Regions from separate parts of the Pseudomonas sp. LY-1 genome, predicted to be linked through region 2. Evidence: riboswitches for the same ligand, from Rfam matches in the RefSeq annotation. Region 2 holds a riboswitch; each other region holds the start of a gene.

What was found. Region 2 has a riboswitch for cobalamin ahead of cobO (cob(I)yrinic acid a,c-diamide adenosyltransferase). Riboswitches for the same ligand answer to the same signal wherever they lie in the genome.
Positions count from the first base shown of each region.
Region 1: another riboswitch for cobalamin. It lies ahead of MOQ67_RS18375 (CbtB domain-containing protein); the one in region 2 lies ahead of cobO (cob(I)yrinic acid a,c-diamide adenosyltransferase).
Region 3: another riboswitch for cobalamin. It lies ahead of MOQ67_RS21880 (ABC transporter substrate-binding protein); the one in region 2 lies ahead of cobO (cob(I)yrinic acid a,c-diamide adenosyltransferase).

Region 1 covers NZ_CP094353.1:4,040,175-4,044,847, reverse strand. The annotation lists gene cobM (precorrin-4 C(11)-methyltransferase) at 1-601, opposite strand, end outside; gene MOQ67_RS18385 (cobalamin biosynthesis protein) at 672-1,064, opposite strand; gene MOQ67_RS18380 (CbtA family protein) at 1,061-1,765, opposite strand; gene MOQ67_RS18375 (CbtB domain-containing protein) at 1,777-1,965, opposite strand; cobalamin riboswitch at 2,063-2,272, opposite strand; cobalamin riboswitch at 2,314-2,513, shown strand; gene cobW (cobalamin biosynthesis protein CobW) at 2,606-3,673, shown strand; gene cobN (cobaltochelatase subunit CobN) at 3,677-4,673, shown strand, end outside.
Region 2 covers NZ_CP094353.1:5,017,799-5,022,471, forward strand. The annotation lists gene bluB (5,6-dimethylbenzimidazole synthase) at 1-545, opposite strand, end outside; gene MOQ67_RS22980 (cobyrinate a,c-diamide synthase) at 542-1,909, opposite strand; gene cobO (cob(I)yrinic acid a,c-diamide adenosyltransferase) at 1,906-2,517, opposite strand; cobalamin riboswitch at 2,597-2,840, opposite strand; gene MOQ67_RS22990 (PQQ-dependent sugar dehydrogenase) at 2,940-4,253, shown strand; gene MOQ67_RS22995 (C40 family peptidase) at 4,327-4,673, opposite strand, start outside.
Region 3 covers NZ_CP094353.1:4,785,335-4,790,007, reverse strand. The annotation lists gene MOQ67_RS21890 (ABC transporter ATP-binding protein) at 1-329, opposite strand, end outside; gene MOQ67_RS21885 (FecCD family ABC transporter permease) at 326-1,330, opposite strand; gene MOQ67_RS21880 (ABC transporter substrate-binding protein) at 1,327-2,337, opposite strand; cobalamin riboswitch at 2,452-2,646, opposite strand; gene MOQ67_RS21875 (DNA/RNA non-specific endonuclease) at 2,682-3,611, opposite strand; gene MOQ67_RS21870 (M4 family metallopeptidase) at 3,746-4,673, shown strand, end outside.

The sequences.
Region 1 (4,673 bases), 980 kb from region 2:
CGACAGCCCAATCCTGATCCGGCCAGGTCGCGCGGTGTACCACGGCAATCGGGCAATCCGCGCCATAGTGCGGCAGCAGTTCGGCGACGATCTTCTCCAGGTGATTGACCCCCAGATGAATCGCCATGGTCGTGCCGTGGCGGGCCAGGCTGTCGAAGTCTTCACCGGCGGGCATGCGGGTTTTATCGGCGTAGCGGGTGAGAATCACGCTCTGGGCGATATCCGGCAGGGTCAGTTCAGTCTCCAGCAGCGCCGCGCAGGCGGCCACGGCGGTGACGCCGGGAATGATCTGGAACGCAATGCCCAACTCGCGCAACAGGCGGATCTGTTCGCCAATTGCGCCGTACAGGCTTGGATCGCCGGAGTGGACCCGCGCCACATCCTGGCCCCTGGCATCGGCGGCCTTGATCAGCTCGATGATCTGTTCCAGGTGCAGTTCGGCGCTGTTGACCACCTGTTCGGCCTGATGCCCCTCCAGTACCGCCGCCGGCACCAGCGACCCTGCATAGATGATCACCGGGCAACTGCGGATCAGCCGCTGGCCTTTGACGGTGATCAATTCCGGGTCGCCGGGGCCGGCGCCGATGAAGTAGACGGTCATGGACAAATCCTGTGAAAAAACGCGCGAGCATGAGGAACGCTCATGATCGGAAGCGGCGATTATCGCGGTTTCAGTCGACGCAGGCCAATGCCAAGGTGGCCCGGGCGGATTTTTTGCGCGGGACCAACAGGCGCGCAGGGGCGTCGCCGAGTTGTTCGGCCAGGGCCAGGGCGGCACTTTCGGCGATGCCGTAACAACCGGTATGGGCAAAGGCGACGGCAGACCTGTGGCTCAGACGGTCGTCATACATCGCCAGGTGCGCCGCGCTGAAGCAGTGCAGCGGCAGGTTCAGCCATTGGGTCAGGGCCAGCAAGCCCGGTTCATCCTGCTTGCGATCAAGACTGGCCAGGGCGGTGATGCGATGGCGCTCGATACCGCCCTCGGCGAGGGCGGCGTCCAGCAGGTCCAGCAGGGCTTGAAACTCGCAGCCGCGCTGGCAGCCCAGGCCGACGACCAGGGTCATGCGGTGTATCGATCGTCGCGGTTACGGCGAAACAACCAGGCGCTGATCAGCCCCAACGCCAACCAGAACGCGATGTTGGTCAGTTGCGAGGCGATCTTGAACTGTGCTTCCAGAGCCTCAGGGGCCAGCATCGAATGCACTTCAGGTTGCGGAGCGCCAATCACATGAGGCACCACGAGGATCGCCGCGCCCAGCGCCTTGAGCAGCCAGTTGCCACCGAATACCAGCAGCGCGATACCGGCCGCGGTTGAGGCCGCCGTGCCGATCCACCAGATCTGCCGTTGTGCCAGGTCGGCAGCGGCAGTGCCCGGCAATTCCGGCGGCAGGCCCAGGGTTGGCGCCAGCACGAAGGTTGCGTAACCGGCCAGGCCCCACAGCAGGCCTTGAGCCGTGCGAGTCGGCGCGCGCAGGGTGTAGAGCCCGGCGAGCATCAAGGCGAAACCGACCGCCACCACCAGATTGCCGCCGGTGGTCGACAGCACGCGCTGCCAGCCATCTTCCGGCTCCCAGGCTTCGGCGTCATGGGCGTGTGCAGCGGTGCCGGCGGCGTGCTCGTGTACCACTTGCGTCGCGGCCGGGGCTTTTTCAAAGGTTTCCGCCTGCATGATTAGCGGGGCGACCCAGAAACTTTGCAGCAAGGTCAACAACAGGGCGGCCAGCAGCCCACTGAAACCTGCGGTTTGCGCAATACGCTTGATCATGTCGGCAGGTCTCAATGGCACGGGAACGCGGCGCTGTGGCGGGTATCGTGGGCGGCGTTGTGTACCGCTTCGATATGCGAGAACCCGGCGAAATACACCAGGCACGCGCCGAGGATCGACGCGCCGATGGCGGCGCCCAGGCGTTGGCTCAGGGTGGCGGTGCTGCTGGTGCTAGGCGAGGTGCTGCTGATGATCGACATGGCGCGTCCCTTCAGGGGTTCAGGGTGACACGAGCGCATGCAAAACCCGCGAGCCAGGCACGCAGGGTTCAAACAGCGCCCGCCCACCGCGGGTTTGTTAGATGATTTTTTTCGGGCCGGTCTCCGGGCTTGCGAGGGGGCTCTTGAACTGAGTCCTGAAAGCATCGCCTTCCCATGCACAAAGCACAGTGGCCGTGACGCTTCGCTCGCTTACCGTTGCGGGGGCAGCACCGGACTGGTCATATCGCTATGACGCACCGGTTTCCCGTTTCACCCTGTGAAGGGCACCCGAAACAAGGTGTGTAGGAAAGCATGCAGGGCGACGGTAGTCAAATTGACTGAGCCCCTGTAGCCTTGCACCCTCGAGGTTCTTCGGCCCAGGCCGGAGCTAAGAAGGGAACGCGGTTCAAGCCGCGGCTGCCCCCGCAACTGTGAAGGGTTTATCTGACTGCCACGCCACTGCCATCAAGGCGGGAAGGCGCAGCCAGCGCCGGTCGCAAGACCCGCAAGCCCCAAGCCAGGAGACCTGCCTCGCAACCGATTTTTCAATTCAACCGGGCGGGGTGATCCGGTGACGAAATCTGCTGCTGCGCGTCGCGCAGGGCCTATCGTCCCGTATGCCCGCCCCCAAGGGCATCCGATGAAAACACTGGCCAAACTCCCCGTCACCATCGTTACCGGCTTTCTCGGCTCGGGCAAAACCACCTTGCTGCGCCATATGCTCGATAACGCCCAGGGCCGTCGCATCGCGGTGATCGTCAACGAGTTCGGCGAGCTGGGCATCGACGGTGAAATCCTCAAGCAGTGCTCCATCGGCTGCACCGAGGAAGAAGCCAACGGCCGCGTGTATGAACTGGCCAACGGCTGCCTGTGCTGCACCGTGCAGGAAGAGTTCTTCCCGGTGATGCGCGAACTGGTTGCCCGTCGCGGCGACCTTGACCATATCCTCATCGAAACCTCCGGCCTGGCCCTGCCAAAACCTTTGGTCCAGGCGTTCCAGTGGCCGGAAATCCGCAACGCCTGCACGGTCGATGCGGTGATCACCGTGGTCGACAGCCCCGCCGTGGCGGCCGGCACCTTCGCCGCCTTCCCGGATCAGGTCGACGCCCAGCGCAAACTCGACCCGAACCTGGACCACGAATCACCGCTGCATGAACTGTTCGCCGACCAACTGGCCAGCGCCGACCTGGTGATCCTCAACAAGTGCGACCTGATCAGCCCCGACGACCTGGCCCGCGTGCGCCTGGAAGTCGCCGAAGAGTTGCCGCCGGCGGTGAAGATCATCGAAGCCAGCAGCGGTCGGGTACCGCTGGACGTGCTGATCGGCCTGGGCGCCGGCTCCGAAGAGCACATCGACGGCCGCCACAGCCATCACGATCATCATCACGAAGGCGAAGGCGAAGACGATCATGATCACGATGCGTTCGACTCCATTTCCATCGACCTGCCCCAGTCCGACGAAGCCCTGCTGCTCGACGCCCTGAGCCAATTGGTGGTGCAGCACGGCATCCTGCGCGTCAAAGGCTTCGCGGCGATCCCGAACAAGCCGATGCGCCTGCTGATCCAGGGCGTGGGCACGCGCTTCGACAAACACTTCGACCGCGCCTGGAGCGCCGACGAAGCGCGCATCACGCGCCTGGTGCTGATCGGCCAGGACCTCGACGCGGCGGGCCTCGAAGCGCAATTGCGCGCCGCCCTCAGCGTTTAACCCATGCACCTGCTCAGGACCCAGCCCGGCGGTTTCGTCGCGGACGACAACATTGCCGACCTTGGGCAAACCCCCGCCGAGCTGGTGATCCTGTGCAGCGGCGATTCCAGCCTGGCGCTGCTGGCCGAAGCGGCCCAGCAGTTGCCCGAGGATTACCCGAGCTTGCGCCTGGCCAACCCGATGCAGGTGCAGAACCATGCATCGGTGGACCTGTACGTCGATGAAGTGCTGCGCCACGCCAAGGTCATCCTGATTTCCCTGCACGGCGGCATCGGCTATTGGCGTTACGGCGTCGAGCGCCTGGTGGCGTTGGCCGAGCGCGGGGTCACGCTGATCCTGGTGCCGGGGGATGACCGCCCCGACCCGGAACTCAGCGGCCTCAGCACCGTGGATGCCGCAGCGCGTGACCGCCTGTGGCAGTTCCTGCGCCAGGGCGGCCTGGGTAATGCGCTGGATTTTTATCGCTGCCTGGCCAGCGCTTACCTGGGCCGCGACTATGCCTGGGCCGAGCCGCAAACCCTGGCGCGCAGCGCGATTTATCACCCGCGTAAAGCCCATGCGTGCCTCAACGACTGGCAGTTGGATTGGAATCCTGAGTGCCCGGTGGCGGCGGTGCTGTTCTACCGCTCCCATCTGCAAGCGGCCAATACCGGTTTTATCGATGTGTTCTGCCAGCGTCTGCAGGCGGCGGGCCTGAATCCGTTGCCAATGGCAGTGGCCAGTCTGAAGGAGCCTGGCTGCCTGACGGCGGTCGAGGACTGGCTGGATGAGGTCGGGGCGGCGGTGATTCTCAACACCACCGGCTTTGCCCAGTCCAGCCCCGAAGCGCCGCATTTGCGGCCGTTTCGCCGCAATATCCCGGTGATCCAGGCGATTTGCGCCCAGGACAACCAACCCGCCTGGCAGGCCAGCGAACAAGGCCTCGGCCCGCGCGACCTGGCGATGCACATCGCCTTGCCGGAACTGGACGGACGCATCATCAGCCGACCGATCAGCTTCA
Region 2 (4,673 bases):
GGCCCCAGGCACAGCACCGCCAGGGGTTTCGCACCGGGCGGCAAGCCCAGCAGGTCGGCCAGGGCTTGCGGCTCGAACAGCGAGACCCAGCCCATGCCCAAGCCTTCGACACGCGCCGCCAGCCACAGATTCTGGATCGCGCAGGACAACGAGGCCATGTCCATTTCCGGCAAGGTGCGTCGGCCGAAGATATGCCGCTCGCGGTCATCCATCAGCGCCGCCACCAGCACTTCGGCGCAGTCGTGGATGCCTTCGACCTTGAGCTTCATAAATGTATCGGAACGCTCGCCCAACGCCTCGGCGGTGCGTATGCGTTCTTCCTCCACCAACTGTTGAATCCGGCTACGCAGTTGGCGGTCGCTGATGCGGATAAACCGCCACGGTTGCATCAAGCCAACGCTCGGCGCCTGGTGTGCGGCCTGGAGCAAACGGTGCAGCAGTTCGGGAGCCACATCGCCGCCGCTGAAGTGACGCATGTCGCGGCGCTCGGCGATGGCGCGGTAGACGGCCTGGCGCTCGGCTTCGGGGAAGGCGTTGTCGGTCATGAGCCTATCGCGGGCAAGCCCGCTCCCGCAGTGGATTCGTGGTGTTTAGCCGAGTGCGATTTGCCTTCGCCGGGCGCAAACAGCGCAGCAACGGCGCGGGGGTTGGAAGGGAAATAGAAGTGGACGTAGGACGCGGTCAGCCGCCCCTGCCGATACACCGCCTCGGCCCCGCGCCCACCATTGGGGCTCACGCCACGGGCAACGGGCTGCCATTCGGTGCTGGTCAGCGAGTGGTGATAGGTATGACCGCGCAACACACCCTCGGGCAATTCGACGCTTTGCAGGGCCAGGGCCGCGAGCTTCTTTTGCATCACCGCATCGCCCTGTAGCAGGCCGACCAGTTCGGCGCGGATGCCGTCGACATCGGTGAGCGAGTCCAACAGATAAAGCATCCCGCCACACTCGGCGAGCAGCGGTTTGCCGGCAGCGTGATGGGCACGGATCGCATCCAGCATCGCGGTGTTTTCCGACAGCGCCTGGTGATGCAGTTCGGGGTAACCGCCCGGCAGATAGAGGCTGTCGGCATCGGGCAATTGGCGATCATGGATCGGCGAGAAGAAGCTCAACTCAGCGCCCATCGCCCGCAGCAGATCGAGGCTCGCACCGTAGGTGAAGGCGAAGGCTTCGTCACGGGCGATGGCAATACGCACGCCGGCCAGCAACGGTTCGGCGCGGATCACGGGCGGTGCGGCAAAGGTCACCGGCGGCGGCAACGCGACCTCGCAACTGCTGCCCAACGCCTGGGCGGCAGCGTCCAGGCGCAGGTCGAGGTCATTCAGTTCGCTGGCTTGCACCAGGCCCAGGTGGCGACTGGGCAATTCGATAGCGGTCTCGCGGGACAGCGCGCCATACCAGCGCAGGCCTTCGGTGAGGCTGCCTTCAAGCAGTTGTGCATGGCGCAGGGTGCCGACGCGGTTGGCCAGCACCCCGGCGAACGGCAAGTCCGGCTGGTAGCGTGCCAGGCCGAGGGCCAGGGCGCCGAAGGTTTGCGCCATCGCAGTGCCATCGATCACGCCGAGCACCGGGACACCGAAGTGTCGCGCCAGGTCAGCGCTGGAAGGCGTGCCGTCGAACAGGCCCATCACGCCTTCGATCAGGATCAGGTCCGCCTCCCCCGCTGCTTCCCACAGCAAGCGACGACTTTCCTGCTCGCCCACCATCCACATATCCAATTGATACACCGGCGCACCGCTGGCGCGCTCGTGAATCATCGGGTCGAGGAAGTCCGGGCCGCATTTGAACACGCGCACCTTACGCCCCAGGTTGCGGTGCAAACGGGCCAGCGCGGCGGTGACCGTGGTTTTGCCCTGGCCGGACGCCGGTGCGGCGATCAAGACGGCCGGGCAATGACGGGGCTGATTCAAAGTTCGACGCCTTTCTGTGCCTTGATACCGGCCTGGAACGCGTGCTTGAGCATGCCCATCTCGGTGACGGTGTCGCCCATTTCGATCAGCTCGGGCTTGGCGCCACGGCCGGTGACGACCACGTGCTGCATCGGCGGGCGGGCCTGCAGATCGCCAAGGACTTGATCCAGGTCGAGATAGCCGTGCTTGAGCGCGATGTTCAGCTCATCCAGCACCACCAGACCGATGGACGGGTCTTGCAGCAATTGGCGGGACACCGCCCAGGCGGCTTCAGCGGCCGCGATGTCGCGCTGGCGGTCCTGGGTTTCCCAGGTAAAACCCTCGCCCATCACATGGAAACGCACTTGCTCGGGGAAGCGGCGGAAGAACAGTTCTTCGCCGGTGCTGTTGCGCCCCTTGATGAACTGCACCACACCGCACTGCATGCCATGGCCCATGGCACGGGCCAGCATGCCAAATGCCGAGCTGCTCTTGCCTTTGCCGTTGCCGGTCAGCACCAGCAGCAAGCCGCATTCGTTCGGGGAATTGGCGATGCGTTCATCGATCACGGCTTTTTTACGCAGCATGCGCGCCAGGTGGCGTTCGTCGCGCTCGGGGGAATCGGTCATGGCAGCTCTCCGTTGGGGCTGGACAAAAACGGCGGGCAGGAAAAATCAAAAACAGACAGCCAAGCATCGCCCACCGTGATGCTGTTGGATGATCCGGGCCGGTCTCCGGGCTCATGAGTGGCGCGCTAGAGCGCACGCCGACGGCGCGCCTTCCCATATCGCGAGCGATACAGTGGCAAACAGCACCGTTTTGACTCATTTACCGTTGCGGGGGCAGCGCCGGAATCGCGGCAGCACTGTGTACAAGTGCGCTCACTCACCGGCTTCCCTGTTTCACTCAGTCGACCCGTAGGTCACAGAGCACCTGGAACAAGCCGCGAAGGTTAGTGGGTTGGGGGTGGAGCGTCAATTAAAGCTGGCCTTGTACTTGAACCATCGCCGCAACGCACACCTCTACCCTTACAGGCATCCAGGAGAAAACCATGCATAAAACAAGACTCGCCTTACTGATCATGCTCGCGGGCAGCCTTGCCGCCTGCGGCGAAAGCTCGACCCTGAAGGTATCCGACGGCACCGGGCCTTCACCGCAACTGCCGGAACCGAACAAGACGCTGATCCCCACGGTGAACATCGCTCCGGCCATCGGCTGGCCCGCAGGCACCACGCCGACGGCCGCCGCCGGCACCCAGGTGGCGGCCTTCGCCGAAGGCCTGGACCACCCGCGCTGGCTGTACGTATTACCCAACGGCGATGTGCTGGTGGCGCAAACCAACGCGCCGCCCAAGCCGGATGACTCCAAAGGCATTCGTGGCTGGGTGATGGAGAAAGTCATGGGCCGCGCCGGCGCCGGTGTGCCGAGCCCAAACCGCATCACCCTGCTGCGCGATGCCGACCACGATGGGGTCGCGGAGACCCGCACGGTATTCCTGGAAAACCTCAACTCGCCCTTCGGCATGACGCTGGTCGGCAATGACCTGTACGTGGCCGATTCGGACAAGCTGCTGCGCTTTGCCTATCAGACCGGCGAAACCGTGATCAAGACCGCCGGCAGCAAGGTCATCGACCTGCCAGCGGGCAGCATCAACCATCACTGGACGAAAAACGTGGTGGCCAGCAAGGACGGCAGCAAGTTGTATGTGAGCGTCGGTTCCAACAGCAACGTCGCCGAGAACGGCCTGGAAGCGGAACAAGGCCGCGCGGCGATCTGGGAAGTCGACCGCGCCAGCGGCCAACACCGCATCTTCGCCTCCGGCCTGCGCAACCCCAACGGCATGGCCTGGGAACCGCAGAGCGGCAAGCTGTGGACGGCGGTGAACGAGCGCGATGAGATCGGCAGCGACCTGGTGCCGGACTACATCACCTCGGTCCAGGATGGCGCCTTTTATGGCTGGCCCTTCAGCTACTACGGGCAGCACGTGGATGTACGCGTCACGCCGCAAAACCTGGATCTGGTGGCCAAAGCCATTGCGCCGGACTACGCCGTAGGCCCACACACCGCCTCGCTAGGCCTGACCTTCGCCGAGGGCAGCAAACTGCCAGCTCCCTTTATCAACGGCGCGTTTATCGGCCAGCACGGTTCGTGGAACCGCAAGCCGCACAGCGGCTACAAGGTGATCTTCGTACCGTTCGAGGGCGGCAAGCCGAAGGGGCCGCCGGTCGACGTGCTGACCGGGTTCCTCAACAGCGACGGGCAAGCCATGGGCCGACCGGTTGGCGTGGTCATCGACAAGCAAGGCGGTTTGCTGGTGGCGGATGATGTGGGGAATAAAGTGTGGCGGGTTTCTGCGGCTAAGTAACTATTCTCAAGACCGCCACAAAACAAATGTGGGAGGGAGCTTGCTCCCTCCCACATTGGGATCCTGGCTTGACTTAAGGGTTACGCGCCAGATTTTCAGCCGGCAACACACGCTTGGCACTCAGGTAGGCATTCTGCCAATAGGCTTTGGACAAGGTATCCAGCTTCACCGTACCGCCCGTCTGCGGCGCATGCACAAAGCGCCCTTCGCCGACATAGATCCCGGCGTGGCTGACCTGTGAGCCACCGCCCGTGGCGAAGAACAACAGGTCACCGGTTTGCAGGTTCTGCTCGCTGACGTCCTGGCCACGCATCACGATCAGTTCGCGCGTGGTGCGCGGCAGGGAGATGCCGGCGGCATCACGGTAGACAAACCCGATCAGCCCGCTGCAATCGAACCCCGAGTCTGGCGTGTTGCCAC
Region 3 (4,673 bases), 230 kb from region 2:
GCTGACAGCCACGGGGTGCGGCCCAATGCGACAGCGTCGAACACCCGAATGGCGTCGTCGGTGTCGGCCTGTTGTTCCACCACGGCCAGGCGTTGTGCGACGGTGCGGCGGGGCAGCTCGCCCAGGCGCTCGCCACCCAGGCGTACTTCGCCATGAGCGGGGGTACGCAACCCGGCCAACAGTTTGAGCAAGGTGGATTTACCCGAGCCGTTCGGGCCGACGATCCCGAGGGTTTCGCCGAGCGTCACCTCCAGGTGGATATCCCGCAGCAACTCGGCTTCCCGCACCTTGAAGCCCAGCCCGCTGCAGCTCAATACCGGCGCACTCATCGAGGGTTTCTCCGGCCGATCAGAATCAGTGCAAACACCGGCGCGCCGACCAGCGCAGTGACCACGCCGACCGGAATCACCTGGCCCTTGATCAAGGTGCGCGACAGCACATCCGCCGCGATCAGAAACAGCGCGCCACCCAATGCGCTGGCCGGCAACAGGCGCGAGTGCCCGGTGCCGAGCAGCAGGCGCGCGGCATGGGGAATCACCAGCCCGACAAAACCAATGGAGCCGACAATCGACACCATCACCGCCGTGACCAATGCCGCGCAGCCCACCAGCACCCATTGCACGCGGCGTACCGGGATGCCGAGGGAGGCCGCCGAGTCGCGGCCGAAGGTGAACGCATCCAGCGCCCGACGATGCCACAGGCACACCGTCAACCCGGCGACCGCCACCGGCACCGCCAGCCACACCGACGGCCAACGCACGCCGCTGAGGTTGCCCAGCAGCCAGAACAGAATGCCGCGTGCCTGTTCGGAGCTGGCCGACTTGGTGATCAGGAACGCGGTGAGCGCATTGAACAGCTGCGAGCCGGCAATGCCTGCGAGGATGATCTGCCCGGTGCCGCTGGACGAACCGCTGGCCCGTGCGAGCAATACCACCAGCGCAAACGCCGCCATCGCCCCGCCGAACGCACCGACCGACAGCGAAACCAAGCCGCCGCCGACGCCCATCAGCACCACCAGGACTGCGCCGGTCGACGCGCCGGCGCTGATGCCCAGCAGGTAAGGATCGGCCAGGGGGTTGCGCAACAACGACTGCAAAATCACCCCGCAGGTGGCCAGCCCGGCCCCGCATGCGGCGGCGACCAGGGCGCGGGTCAGGCGGTAGTTCCACACCACGCCTTCATCGATCGGGTCCAGCACGTAGCCGGCCGCCCACAGTTTGTTGGCGAGTACCTGCAACACCACCTGCGGCGCGATGGCGGTTTCGCCGATGGCCACGCCGGCGAGCACGGCGATCAGTAGCAATGCCAGGGCGAGTAGGGTTCGTATCATTTCGGCAGGTCGTAGCCGTCGATGGCCGCGGCCAGTTGTTCAAGACCCTCGAAGGTCCGCACGCTGGCCTGCAGGGCCATGGCGTCGAGGATGATGATGCGGTTGTGTTTCACCGCGTCCATGTTGCGCGTCACCGGGTCGCTGCGCAGGAAGGCGAGCTTCTGTGCATGATCGTCGGCCGGGTAGCGGCGACGGTCCATGCGGGCGATCACCAGCACGGTGGGGTTGGCCTTGGCGATGGTTTCCCAGCCGACGGCGGGCCATTCCTCATCGGACTGCACCACGTTGCGCAGGCCGAGCGTTTGCAGCATGAATTCGGGGACACCCTTGTGACCGGCCACATAGGGATCGCTGGCCATCTCGGCGCTGGAAAACCACACCAGCGCGCTGGCCTGCTTGAGCCCCTTGCCTTGCACGGTGGCGACGGACTTGGCCAGGCGCGCCTTGAGTTCATCGTTGAGTTGCTGGCCGCGATCCTGCACGTCGAAAATCTCCGCCAACTGGCGGATGCCCTTGTAGATCGTGTCGATGCGGAACGGCTCCAGCCGCGTGCCGTCGGCGCCCACCCGGTTGTTCTTGGCTTCGCAGTCGGAGGGCAGCAGGTAGGTGGGGATCTTCAACTCATGAAACTGCTCGCGGGTGCCCACCACGCCTTGCGGGCCGACCACCCATTCCAGCTCGGCCGCCACCAGTTGCGGGCGCTTGGCGATCACCGACTCGAAGCTCGGTTCGTTATTGGCCAGGCGTTCGATGCCGTCGTTCAGCGCCTTGAACTGTGGCAGCACGTTGTTGAACCACAGCGACGTGCCGACCACTTTATCGCCCACGCCGAGGGCATAGAGCATTTCGGTGGCAGCCTGGCCGATGGTCACGGCGCGGGCGGGCGCTTGCGCGAAGGTCAGGCTGCTGCCGCAGTTCTCCACTGTCAGCGGGTACTGAGTGGGGGCCGCTTGGGCCAGGGCACACAGGCCCAGGCCGGTGAGCAGGGCGGTAACGCGTGGCAGCATTGGGCAATCTCCTTGGAGCCGTACCTGGAACAGGGGGTGTACGGTTCGGAAACACGCCCTCGACCGCTGCGGGTGAGGCAGGCAAGGATGTCCTTCCCGGACACCCCGCCGGTTAGTGATTTTACTGGGCCGGCAGGTCTCCTGACTGATGCGTCGTCGCCACGCTCCAGCCTTCCCGGACGGGGTCCAGTGGCAGTGGGGGAGCGGGCTCGGCATCTACAGTTGCGGGGGCAGTTCCGATTGGCGCGGTGTACCGCGCTTCGGATTCCCTATTAGTCCCGTTTGGGAACCGGCGCGGTATGGTAGTCGATCACGGCGGGGCGATATAGCCTTAGGTCGTCCGGTTACAGACGAATATCTTCAGGGCCCTGGATCAGCGCTTCAATTCGCGTCCCCGTGGCGCGCTCTTCATTGCTGAAACCATCGTAGTCGGCCAGGTTGGCGAAGCGGATACCGGTCAAGCGTTCGATCTGAATCACGCTGCGCTGGTAGGTTCTGAGCTGGCCGAACATGAGGTCGAGCTGACCCAGCTCGCGGTTTTGGTCGATCATGTAGGCGCTGGCGCAGGGCTTGCCGTCGTCGCTGAGGTAGGCGACCACTTTCCAGAACGCTTTGGGGATTTTAACGCCCCGGTAGACGCGGTCGTCGTCCGCCAACACCGGGCCGGTAAACACCGTGGCCCGGGCTTTCCAGCGTTGTGTGTTATCGAGAATGTAGTCCTCGAGTTCCAGCCAGGTCTTCTGGTTGAAGCCGCTCATCTGCGGTGAGCAGTTGGTGAAGTGGAAGGTGTCGGTATTGGCGGTGTTGGCCGCGTCACCCCAGTTGGGGTCCTGTCGGCGCACCAGATGACCGCGGTCCAGGCCATTGTCGGTGTAGAGCGCATCACCCACCTGTGCGCTGATGGGCAGGCGGCCGTCGTAGGCCCAGGCGTCGTTGCTGCGGATGATATCCACATGCTGTGCGCCATCGATATTGGCGCCCACGTAGAGTGCCAGTCGCCTCGAGCGCGACATGGTCACTGAGAAATGCGTGTAGTCCAGGCGCAGCGGCTGTACGTCAGCCAGCAGGGCTTCATCCACCGTGGGCCATGGCACCACGAAGCGGTCGAGAAACGCTTCAGCGTAGCCGCGCCGGTCCTGCAGGTCCTTGGCCGCAGTGACACGCGCAGTCACCGCCCTGGCCTCCATGAGACTCGGGCCGGCCGCGATCAACGGGCGCAGATCGGCGAGCCGGGGGCGGTGCGAAAGGTCGATTTTGGTGGCGCGTGGGGGCATTGTAAGTTCCTCGCAGTCCTCGGATTAACACTACTGCAGCATAGCTTCATGACAATTTGGCCCAAGCCGCCACGGCAGGACTATTCTTGAACGGTTACCCGGACGTTCACCCCACGCCAAAATGGAGCCAGCCAATGTGTGTTCGCCAGCATCGCAACCCGATTTTCTGCCTGATCCCGCCATACATGCTCGACCAGATCGCCCGCAACGGCGATAAAGCGCAACGGGAAGTCGCGTTACGCACACGCGCCAAAGACAGCACGTTCCGTTCGTTGCGCATGGTTGCCGTACCCGCCAAAGGGGCCGCCCACATGGCCCTGCCCATGGGCGCCGAAAAACGGCGTTCGATCTACAGCGCCGAGGGCGCCGATAGCCTGCCGGGCAAGTTGATCCGTGGCGAAGGGCAACCCGTCAGTGGTGATGTGGCGGTGGACGAGGCCTACGATGGGTTGGGCGCCACATTCGATTTTTTCGATCAGGTCTTCGACCGCAACTCCATAGACGACGCCGGTATGGCGCTGGACGCGACCGTTCATTTTGGCCAGAACTACAACAATGCATTCTGGAACTCGAGCCAGATGGTGTTTGGTAATGGCGATCAGCAGCTATTCAACCGGTTCACGATAGCCCTTGATGTCATTGGCCATGAGTTGGCCCACGGTGTGACCGAAGATGAGGCCAAGCTGATGTATTTCAATCAATCCGGTGCGTTGAACGAGTCGCTGTCCGACGTGTTCGGCTCACTGATCAAGCAGTACGCGCTGCAGCAAACGGCGCAAGATGCGGATTGGTTGATCGGCAAAGGGTTGTTTACCAAGAAAATCAAAGGCACTGCGTTGCGCTCGATGAAAGCGCCGGGCACCGCGTTCGATGACAAGCTGCTGGGCAAGGACCCTCAGCCGGGGCATATGGACGATTTTGTGCAGACCTATGAGGACAACGGCGGGGTGCATATCAATTCCGGTATTCCCAACCATGCGTTCTATCAGGTAGCCACGAAGATCGGCGGGTTTGCCTGGGAGCGCGCAGGGCGTATCTGGTATGACGCGTTACGCGATGCGC